Regions from separate parts of the Shewanella sp. P1-14-1 genome, predicted to be linked through region 1. Evidence: predicted binding sites of a transcription regulator. Region 1 holds the regulator's gene; the other holds the start of a gene.
What was found. The regulator MetJ, encoded in region 1, represses methionine synthesis genes. The targets are predictions, from matches to a motif close to TAGACGTCTAGACGTCTA.
Positions count from the first base shown of each region.

Region 2: metH (methionine synthase) is a predicted target of MetJ. The motif match lies at 2,876-2,893, and genes of this name have one in related genera.

Region 1 is NZ_LKTL01000001.1:282,910-288,706, forward strand. It holds gene AN944_RS01095 (bifunctional aspartate kinase/homoserine dehydrogenase II) at 1-2,106, opposite strand, end outside; gene metB (cystathionine gamma-synthase) at 2,160-3,320, opposite strand; gene metJ (met regulon transcriptional regulator MetJ) at 3,543-3,860, shown strand; gene AN944_RS01110 (sulfite exporter TauE/SafE family protein) at 3,970-4,710, shown strand; gene AN944_RS01115 (conjugal transfer protein TraF) at 4,754-5,797, opposite strand, start outside.
Region 2 is NZ_LKTL01000006.1:7,075-12,871, forward strand. It holds gene metH (methionine synthase) at 1-2,708, opposite strand, end outside; gene AN944_RS05630 (histidine phosphatase family protein) at 3,034-3,828, shown strand; gene AN944_RS21620 (hypothetical protein) at 4,222-4,392, shown strand; gene AN944_RS05635 (ABC transporter ATP-binding protein) at 4,389-5,249, shown strand; gene AN944_RS05640 (iron ABC transporter permease) at 5,249-5,797, shown strand, end outside.

The DNA.
Region 1 (5,797 bases):
ACTCTGATCAAGTTCCGTGATTCGTGCTAAAAAATCATCTAAAGATAAGTCTGCCAATGCAGCAGGCACCAGTGAGTTTAAGACAATATCCTCTAATTCAATTTCAAAGCCAATCTCACGAGCTAAAATCAATAGCTTACGTTGCATGTCACGACCAGAAAGATCGTCACGTGGATCGGGCTCGGTAATCCCTAACCCTCTTGCCTCAATCACCAATTCTGAAAAAGATTTTTGACCATCATAATGCTCAAACAACCAACACAAAGTGCCTGAGAAAATACCGCCAACCGCCTCAATACTATCACCACTATTACGTAAATCATTCAGGGCGTGTTGTATTGGTAAACCTGCACCACAACTTGCGTTATAACGCCAAAATAGTCTGCGGTTACTCAGCTGTTGTTTCAACTCTCGGTAAAATGGTAATGGCCCTGAACCTGCAAGTTTATTAGCACTAACAACATGAATTCCACGGGCAAATAATTCAGGGTATTGTAAAGTTAAACTGGCGCTGGCACTGATGTCTAGCACGACTAACTCATCACAATCGAGATGCTCTAGTTGCTCGAATAGACTCGTATAATCCCAAGGTTTAGCAGTCGTATCAAACTTATCTTGCCATTGAGTAAGATCAATTCCGTCAGGGCAGATAAGCGCTTCTTTAGAGCTCAGTAATCCCACTAATTGCACAGTGGCTTCAAGCTCACGGTTAAGTGCTGTTGAAGATCGTTGGAATAAATCAATCCAAGCTTCACCGATATTACCGACTCCCAACAGCAGCACGCCAATACGCATGCGTGGACCTGCGCAGCGGCGATGCACTTTTTGAGTGAGTAAGCTCACCTGAGATTTTGGCACTAAGGTCACTAAGCTTAAATCATCTTGATAAAGCGGTTTTGCATCACGACTGAGTAAGCGAGCAAAACTGCGACGATAGTGCTCGGCATCAGCGCTAACCAAGGCGACTAATCCAAGTTCATCGCTCACATGAATATCACTGACATTAAGCGCTTGGGCGTGTAATTCAAGTAAGGTGTGCACTTGCTTTTGATTTTCAACAGTAAAAGCAAGTTCAACTTTATGGTGGGCAGATGTCCAATGAGCTAAAGGAAGGATCCCCTGTTGCGCTAATAATTCAATCAGGTTCTCTGTTGGTGATTGCAGCTTAATTTTAAACAGTACGACCTCATTTAAACTCGTTACAACCGGCGCACTTGCCGAAGAGCTTTGCGGCGCAATCAAGGTAAAATCAGTATGAGATGCATAGCTAGAACGAACAGCCAAACTGACATTGGTATCAAATAACGGTTGTAATGTCCTGCTGTGAAGGACAGGAGAACCTAAATGAGCCAATCTATCCGCTTCCGCCAATGACATACTATTGAGTAACTTGGCATCATTGATTTTATTCGGGTCTGCATTAAACACCCCTTCAACATCAGTCCAAATAGTTACTCGTTCTATATCTGCTAAGCTCGCAATTAAGGTTGCGCTGTAATCAGAGCCATTTCGTCCAAGTAACAGAGTATCACCTTGCTGGTTAGCGCAAATAAAACCAGTAATGACTAATCGCTCATTGGGATGTGCTTCAAGCAGTGCTTGCACTTTTTCACGTGATTGCGCTAATCGAATATTAGGAACTAAGCCTTCGTCAGCAACGAGAATTGAACAAGCATCAACATTGATTGCAGCAACACCTGATTCACGTAAAAGCGCAGCCATTAAGCGCGCAGACCAACGTTCACCAAAGCTGAGCACTTGGTTTAATTCGAATTCATTGCGCTGTTCAAGTGATAACAGGCTGATCAGTTGCGCCTTATCCGTTGATAGACGCTCACGTAAATCTCGGGCTTGTTCGTTAGAGAGCAGCTGCTCAATTAAGTTTTGCTGGTAGCTGATGAGAACTTGTAATTCTTCTTGCCATAATTCGCCCGTTTCCCGAAGCGACAACAGCTTGTATAAAAAGTTAGTGCTTTTTCCCGCAGCTGACACGACGACAAGATCGTCGCAGTTTCCATGAGTCAACAAAATATGGGCGACACGGCGATAACAATCTGCATCAGCAAGACTTGAACCACCAAACTTATGTAAATGACTGCGGGTCATTTTGTACTCCTTAAACCACTAAACTTTTGTGCAAAACGCTGACTGACAAGGAACTATAATGCGGCAACTGCTGCGAGCCCGGCATTGATGTCATTCACTAAATCTTCTGCGTCTTCAATCCCGACAGATAGTCTCAGTAATGTATCTTTAATACCAGCCTCATAACGTGCTTCAGGCACCATTGCTCTGTGGGTCATTGTTGCTGGGACGGCAACTAAGCTTTCCACTCCGCCTAAGCTTTCAGCAACACTGAAAATCGATAATGCATTTAAAAAGGCAACCACTTCTGCTTCGCCACCTTTAAGCTCAAAACTTAACATAGCACCAAAGCCTTTTTGCTGTTTGGCAGCAATATCGTGACCTGGATGGTCTTTTAAACCGGGATAGTACACTTTTTCAACGACATCACTAGATTGCAGCACGTCAATCACACGCTGAGCATTAGTTTGGTGCTCACGGATCCGCACGGCTAAAGTTCTAATACCACGCAGTGTTAAGTAACTGTCAAATGCAGAACCTGTTAGCCCTAAGGTATTTGACCACCAATGTAATAGCTCACCAAGCTCTGCATCTTTAGCGACAACGGCGCCGCCAACAACATCACTGTGGCCATTAATGTATTTAGTCGTTGAGTGCATCACGATATCAGCACCAAGTTCTAATGGCTGCTGTAAAATTGGAGATAAAAAAGTATTGTCGACAACAACAAGTGCATCAACAGCATGGCTTGCTTCAACGATGGCTTTAATATCCACAACTCGCAAAAGTGGGTTCGAAGGTGTTTCTAACCAGACCATTTTAGGCTTTTGCGCTATCGCTTCAGTGAGTGCTTTCTCGTCAGTTTGATCAACAACCAATAATTTAAATTGGCCTTTGTTGGCAAGATTTGTGAACAGTCGGTAACTACCACCATAACAATCATGCGGTACCACGATTAAGTCATCAGGCCCAAGTAAACTGGTCACTAAGGTAATCGCGGCCATTCCTGTACAAGTTACAATCCCTGTCGCGCCATTTTCTAGTTTAGCGATTGCCTCTCCTAGTACACAACGAGTCGGATTACCTGAGCGGCTATAGTCGAATTCCCTTGGGTTGGTGTGTCCATCAAATGAATAATTTGTTGAAAGATAAATCGGCGGGACTACCGCGCCATACTGAGTATCAGATTCGATACCTTGGCGAACTGCTAATGTAGCTGCGCGATGTTTTTTCATTGTAAGCTCCTCAAGATTGACACACTATAGAGTACACACCGTAGAGATGTCTAGATGGCTAAATGTACCTAAGCAAAGTTAGATCGTCAACACATATTAGACGTTTAGACGTCTAAACATAAAGAAATCTATTTGCATTCGTTATAGAATAGCAGCAATAATTTGACTGTAATAAATAAGCAGTTAAAATCTGCCACGAATCTATCGTATAAAGGTGAGTTAATGACTGAATGGAATGGCGACTATATCAGCCCATATGCCGAACATGGCAAAAAAAACGAACAAGTTAAAAAAATTACGGTATCCATTCCGTTAAAAGTGCTTAAAGTACTAACTGATGAGCGTACTCGTCGTCAGGTGAATAACTTACGTCATGCCACTAACAGTGAACTATTATGTGAAGCATTTTTGCACGCATATACTGGTCAACCACTCCCTAACGATGAAGATTTATCTAAAGAAGGCCCAGATAGCATTCCAAGTGAGGCTAAAGCTCTCATGGATAAAATGGGCATCGAGTGGGAAGATTTAGACGAATAACCGCTATTGAGCTTACTTTTATGTAAGCTCAATTTTATTCTGCATTTCTATTCGCATAAATTTGTCGCACCAAATTTGCACCGACCTTAATTAAGTCAACGAGCACAGAATGGCATTTATCGATCCGCAAACCTTGATGCTTGCATCGGTTATCATATTTCTGGGCGCACTAACTCAGGGGCTAATAGGTTTTGGCTTAGCTGTGGTCGCCAGTCCACTGCTTTACATTATTGACCCTCAACTTGTTCCTGTTCCAGTTATTGCATGTGGATTTTCCATTGCATTAATAACGTTATTGCGAGAGCGAACCCCGCTCAAGTTTAATGGCTTACAATACGCCTTGCTCGGTCGAGTCCCTGGTGGTTTTCTTGGTGCTGGATTATTAATTTTTGCCCCACAAGCAGTATTAGGGCTAGCGATAGCCTTTATTGTGGCTGCTGCAGTCATTCTTAGCATCTATAAAATTACCGCACCAGTAAATAAGATCACTTTGTTTATAGCAGGGGTTTTATCAGGAGTATTTGGCAATATCGCTGCAATTGGTGGCCCACCTCTAGCAATATTACTTGCCGGAAAAGACGCACCACAGTTTCGTGCAGCCTTATCTATATTTTTTGTCTTTAGTTCTATGATTGCGATGTTAATACTCATTGTGGCGGGACTCGTTGAGCTAAAACATATTTGGCTTTCATTGATGTTATTGCCGTCGGTGTTTTTGGGTAGCCTAGTGGCAGGAAAGCTAACCAATAAAGTCGACAAAGAAAAAACCAGAATGGCAACATTAGTGCTGTGTGGCCTGAGTGCGATCGTGCTAACAATTAAGTCAACGTTAGCTTTATCTATCAGTTAATCACGCCATAATTAAAGTCGCTGACGATCTGCTAAGTCAACACTCAAAAGTGGTAAGAGGTTTGTAATACTGCCCCTACGGCGTCATCTTCACCATAGCTACCACTCATGTCTAACTTAAATGCTTGCCCAATCGCAAAACCTGTACCAAATGAATATATATCAACACTGTTGTCTTTTAAGTCATGTCGATAACCCATTCTCAACGAGAGCCAATCAGTGGCTTTTAGCTCACCGCCTACACGCCAATACTGCACAGGATCAAACTCTTTAAATCGGGTTTGGTCGACTAAATCAATATCTGTGGTCAAGGTTACCGATGACCAATCGTAGGCAGCGCCTGCGGTAATTAATGGTTCCACTTGGTAGTGAAACTCTCGTCCTTGCGCTTCAACCGTTTTGACGGTTTGACTGAATAAGTTTCTGGCAGATAGCCCAATAGTTAATTTTTCAATAGGTTCAAATGCGACACCAACGTCCAAATTAAAGAGATTTTCATCGTTACGATATTTGTCGTCATCAAAATCATCAGCGTCGAAATTGTTAGCATTAACTGAGTAATGGTAAGTATCAATTCGTTGAAACTTCGGTGAAACCCCTACCCTGACAGGCATATTTACAATCGACAAAGGAAAGCTGAGTGCCACACCAAAATCAGTCACACTACCAGCTAGCACGACGCCTTGAGAATCTAGGTCAGTGATTTCAGTTGGCGGGTTATTAGGGTCAAGCACGTTCAAAGTATCAATGTCTGACTGGGCAATATCGGCCACACCCACTGCGTCAATATAACTTTTATAAAAAACCGCCATCGGCATACGTTGATTTGGTATCACCAAAGCTGCACCAATTCCTGCTGATACATTCGCCACATTGCCTTTGAGTGATTCTAAATCTAACACTAAGTCGTCTCGAAAGGCTTCAACCTCGGCGGAGTCACCGTTATTGATTGCCGTTTCAAGGCCATCATAAGAGTCCTTTAACGAATCAAACTTATCAATCATATTATCGCTATCAGAACCTTCCGCGCCAACTGTTGGCAGTAATAAAGAAAATGCTTGGGTCTTGTTGATTTCATCATTGGTATA
Region 2 (5,797 bases), on a different contig from region 1:
CGTTTTTCTCGCATCATGTCGTATTCGTTATACGCTTCATCAATAGTAGCTTGGCGTGTGTCATTACTGATAAGTTTAGACACCATAGGCACGGCGCGAGACGCATCAGCAATGTAAATCGCTCCTGTTGGTGAGTGTGGGGCAATTTTTACGGCGGTATGAATTTTTGAGCAAGTGGCGCCGCCAATGATGGATGGAATGGTTAAACCTGCTTTATGGAAGGCTTTAACGTTATGCACCATTTCATCAAGGCTTGGGGTAATCAGTCCCGACATGCCAATAATATCAACGTTTTCAGCAATGGCGACTTCGATGATTTTCTCAACGGGTACCATTACGCCTAAATCAATCACCTCATAACCATTACAAGCTAATACCACACCAACGATATTTTTACCGATATCGTGCACATCGCCTTTAACGGTCACCATGAGGATTTTACCGTTGGATTGACCTTCCACTTTTTCGGCTTCAATAAATGGGTTTAAATAGGCCACGGCTTTTTTCATCACGCGGGCGGATTTCACCACTTGCGGCAAGAACATTTTACCTGCGCCGAATAAGTCACCGACGACATTCATACCATTCATTAATGGCCCTTCGATCACATCCAGTGGACGGACTGCTTGTAGGCGTGCTTCTTCAGTGTCTTGGTCAATAAATTCGGTAATCCCTTTTACTAAGGCGTGGGATAAGCGCTCCTCAACAGGCCAACCTCGCCATGCTAAATCTTCTTTTTTCGCGACTTGCTTACCGTCACCACGAAACTTTTCAGCGACATCAAGCAGTTGTTCTGTATTGGTTGAATCAGCAACGGGGCAAGGTAAGTTTTGCACCACGTTTTCAACTTTTTCTTTAAGCTCAGGGTCGATATCATCATAAATGGCTAATTGACCCGCGTTAACAATCCCCATGTCCATACCTGCTTGAATCGCATGGTATAAAAACACCGCGTGTATGGCTTCACGCACTGGGTTGTTGCCACGGAACGAGAAAGACACATTCGATACACCGCCAGAGATCATCGCATAGGGTAACGTGGCTTTGATGTCTTTAATCGACTCAATAAAGTCGACAGCGTAATTGTCGTGCTCTTCAATTCCGGTGGCAATCGCAAAAATATTAGGGTCAAAAATAATGTCTTCAGGTGGAAAGCCAACCACATCAACTAATACACGATAAGCACGCGTACAAATTTCAGTTTTACGGGCTCGGGTATCGGCCTGGCCGTCTTCATCAAAGGCCATGACAATGGCAGCTGCGCCATAGCGTTTCACTAAGGTGGCTTGTTTGATAAAGGCTGCTTCGCCTTCTTTCATTGAAATTGAGTTAACAATGGATTTGCCTTGTACGCATTTAAGGCCTGCTTCAATGACATCCCATTTAGATGAGTCAATCATGATAGGCACACGAGAAATGTCTGGCTCTGAGGCGATTAAGTTTAAGAACTTTTTCATTGACTCTGCGCCATCAAGCATGCCTTCATCCATGTTGACGTCGATGATTTGCGCGCCGTTTTCAACTTGCTCGCGTACCACATCTAAGGCTTCTTCAAACTTTTCTTCTTTAATTAAACGTAAGAATTTAGCAGAGCCTGTGACATTCGCGCGCTCGCCAACGTTAACAAATAATGAGTCACCATCGATGGTTAACGGTTCAAGCCCAGATAAACGACACGCAACAGGGATGTCGGGGATAGTGCGAGGCGCGTGGGTGATAACGGCATCACGAATCGCGCTGATATGTGCTGGTGTGCTACCACAACACCCGCCAACAATATTCAGCATGCCTTCTGCTGCCCAGTCGATAATAACTTCGGCCATCTCTTCTGGCGTTTCATCGTAACCGCCAAATTCATTCGGCAGACCGGCATTGGGATGCGCTGAGACATGACATTCTGCAATGCGAGATAATTCTTCTACGTATGGACGTAACTCTTTAGGGCCTAATGCACAGTTAAGGCCAATAGAAATCGGTTTGATGTGGCGCAGTGAGTTATAAAAGCCTTCAGTGGTTTGTCCGGTTAATGTCCGGCCTGAGGCATCGGTAATCGTGCCTGATATCATTACTGGCAGGCGATCGCCTAAAGTATCAAACACGGTTTCAATGGCAAATAGGGCGGCTTTGGCATTGAGAGTATCAAAGATGGTTTCTACCATAATGATATCTGCGCCACCTTCAATTAATGCAGTGGTGGATTCGACATAGGCATCAACAAGCTCATCGAAACTGACATTACGAAAACTGGGATCATTCACATCTGGGCTAATCGAACAAGTACGGTTGGTTGGCCCTAGAACACCTGCAACATAACGTTTAATGCCTGTTTGTGCTTCTACTTCGTCAGCGGCGTCGCGGGCAACTCTAGCGCCTTCGAGGTTGATTTCAGCCGACAAGCTTTGCATGTCGTAATCAGCCATCGCAATGGTCGTGGCGTTAAAGGTATTGGTTTCAATAATGTCAGCGCCCGCTAACATGTATTTAGTGTGAATGTCTTTAATGATTTGGCGCTGGCTTAGTACCAACATGTCATTATTGCCTTTCACATCGCAATGCCAGTCTTTGAAGCGCTCGCCACGGTAATCTTCTTCTTCCAATTTATAGTCTTGGATCATTGTCCCCATGGCACCATCGAGGATCACGATACGCTCTTTTAGCGTATTGGTAAGTTGTTCAAGAACCTGACTGTAGGAAGTCGACTTCGCCATATTTGAGTACCTTTATTGCTATGCTAGCAGTTGCTATTAGCTATTTCTTATTATGTGAATATTCGAAACTTGAGAAATTAGCATACCTTGTTTTGCACTATATAAAAGGCGGCCTAAGTCAAACTCGCTTCGTAAAAGTATTCAGCATTAATATTTGTTTGGACATTTAAACGTATAGACGTCCATAATACGTGAAGTTTGTTTCCAAGAGCAAGTGTCAGAATGCACTAACTCAGTCCAGTATGATGAATAATGCTGAACTTGGTGCAGATAAAAGGTTTTGTGAACGGTGAACGTGCAGGAATGTATAAAAAGGGAGCCTAGAGTGACTAGATTATCACACGCTAAGATAGTATTACTGCGACACGGACAATGTGAAGGCGGCAATATATTGCGTGGAAAAACGGATGTTAATTTGAGCGAACTCGGTGCGGCTACGATGCTAAATCGTATTAAGCAGATTGATTTTGTGCCTCATTTTCCGAAAGTAAGCTTGATAAGCTCACCTTTACAACGCTGCCAGCATTTTACTCATGGGTTATTTACTGAGTTAAATACTGCTAACACTGCCTTAAGTGAAATGAATGATGAGGCTCATCAGTCAGTCAACACGCCATTACCTGCGGTGCAGTTGATGCCTGAGTTGGCCGAAATTGATTTTGGTGACTGGGATGGGGTGTCATTTGATTCTTTATACGAACAGTTTGGCGATAAGATTAATCAATACTGGGACAATCCTTGGCAGCATACACCACCGAATGCAGAGTCGATGAGTGAATTTGAAACGCGTGTCGCATCTGGTTTTAACAAGGTGTGTCAGCAATTACGTCAAGTGGCGAACAGCCCTGAGCTTAAAGGTAACAGCCCTGAGCTTAAAGGTAACAGTCCTGAGCTTCACGTAAATCGTTCTGAGTTAGCAAAAAATGCCCCTGAACCTTTGGCTATTATCGTCACTCATGGTGGTGTCATACGCACCATCATTGCTTTGGTGCTTGGTCTTGAACAATGCCAAGGCATATATAACACCTTATCCATTGATTACGCCGCGACGGTTTCTATTTCAGTTTTTTGGGCAGATGAAAGCAGCGAGCCTAAGTTTCAACTTCATTGGTCTGCATAGAGTCAATAATAGGGGGCGCATCAGCGCGTTTTTGCTGAACAAGCCCTTAATTTAGCGTACAATCTTTACATACTTTTTTACGTGTTATCTTAATCTGTAAGAAAGCATAAAATAGGTCGCGATAGCGGATGGATTATTGTCGCTATCGTTTAAGTATAAATAAAGTTAATCTGTTTTGTCATACTAACGGATGAATAGGGAATCATGGTTCAATTTGACTCAAGGTCAGATTGATTAGCATGAACTGTACCCGCAACTGTAATGTTATTTTTTACAAATAACTAAGTCAGATACCTAGCTTTTTTATGATGGTTCACAGCCTTTTACGCACTGCATTTATTCACTATCCAGTGCCTTTAATCAACCTGAGCGGGTGACTCAGGCGGAGAATTCATGTTTTATACCACTGTAATACATGGCGCTGCATTAGATTGCATTGCGTTTATGTGTCAGAACCTAGTTAGATTAGGTCATTGCTTGTCAGGTAACGTCGCATTAGATGCTCAACGCGTCAGTGTGTGTGCTTTACGTATTAAGTCTGCTTTTCTGGCGACGGCTTCATGACTCAAAATCAGCAGCAACGAGATGGCTCAATGGGTGAGGCGCTTAAGGTGGCTCGACTTTATTGGTCAGTGCAACAACAGGCGATTCTTTCCAATGTCAGCTTTTCACTGCAACAAGGTGAAATGCTGGGACTGATTGGTCCAAATGGCGCAGGCAAGTCCAGTTTATTGCGCTGCTTGTATCGTTATATCTCACCAGATAGAGGCCAGATCACCTTGTTTGGTGAAGATATTAGCCGCATCAGCCAAAAGCATTTAGCGACAAAAGTTGCTGTCGTTCAACAAGAGACTCCGCATTATTTTGCAATGAGCTGTGAACAAATCGTGGCAATGGGATTAACGCCTCATAAAGGGCTATTTGAAACAGATACTCAAGCTGATAAACATAATGTGATGCAAGCGTTAGATAAGGTCGGTTTGGCGTTAAAAGCAAGCCAACAATATGAACAGCTTTCTGGAGGCGAAAAGCAGCGTGCACTTATTGCCAGAGCTATTGTACAAAAACCGCAGTTGTTAATCCTTGATGAGCCAACAAATCATTTAGATATTCGTTATCAGATCCAAATTTTAGAATTGGTGCGCCAGTTGGGGATCAGTGTTATAGCGTCAATTCACGATCTGAACTTAGCCAGTGCAGTGTGTGATAGGTTGTTATTGTTAAATCAGGGCGCGTGTATAGCTCAAGGGTTACCAGATCAAGTGTTAACCGAGCAGATTATCGGCGATGTGTTTGGTGTTTGCTGCCAAGTTAATCGCCATCCCCAACATGGTAAGCCATTGATTACCTATTTTTACGGTTATCAAGATGAGCATCCCCATCATCAAACACGGCAACAAGATAACAAGGAGGGGATTTAATGTTTGCGACTTATTCCCTTCGCCATAAATGCTTATTGGCATTGACAGCATTGATGACCTTAATTACCCCAATTGCAGCAGCCAGTTTTGGTGCGGCAAATATTAGTTTCGGACAAGTTTTTTTACTTTTTACAGAACCCATGTTGGGCGCTTCTGCAAGCACTGATGGCGTAACGACAATAACTGAACGTATTGTGTTTGAGTTGCGTATGCCACGGATTATATTGGCGTTTATTGCTGGTGCCGGCTTAGCTTTGGCTGGCAGCGTGTTGCAAACTGTTACGAGAAACCCATTAGCTGATCCCTATTTATTTGGTATAAGTTCTGGTGCCTCTTTTGGCGCTGTGTTGGTGTTGAGTTTTTTCGGCACTCAAGGCTTAGTGCAGCAATGGCTTTCGCAGTCCGATAGCTTATGGGCTGGCGCGATTTACCGGTCAGGGTTATTTAGTCATGATGCGTGGTGGTCTTGGTCATCATTAAGTCTTCCTGTCGGGGCATTTATCGGTGCGCTTTTTTCAGTGCTATTAGTGCTGTCGTTATCGGGTTTT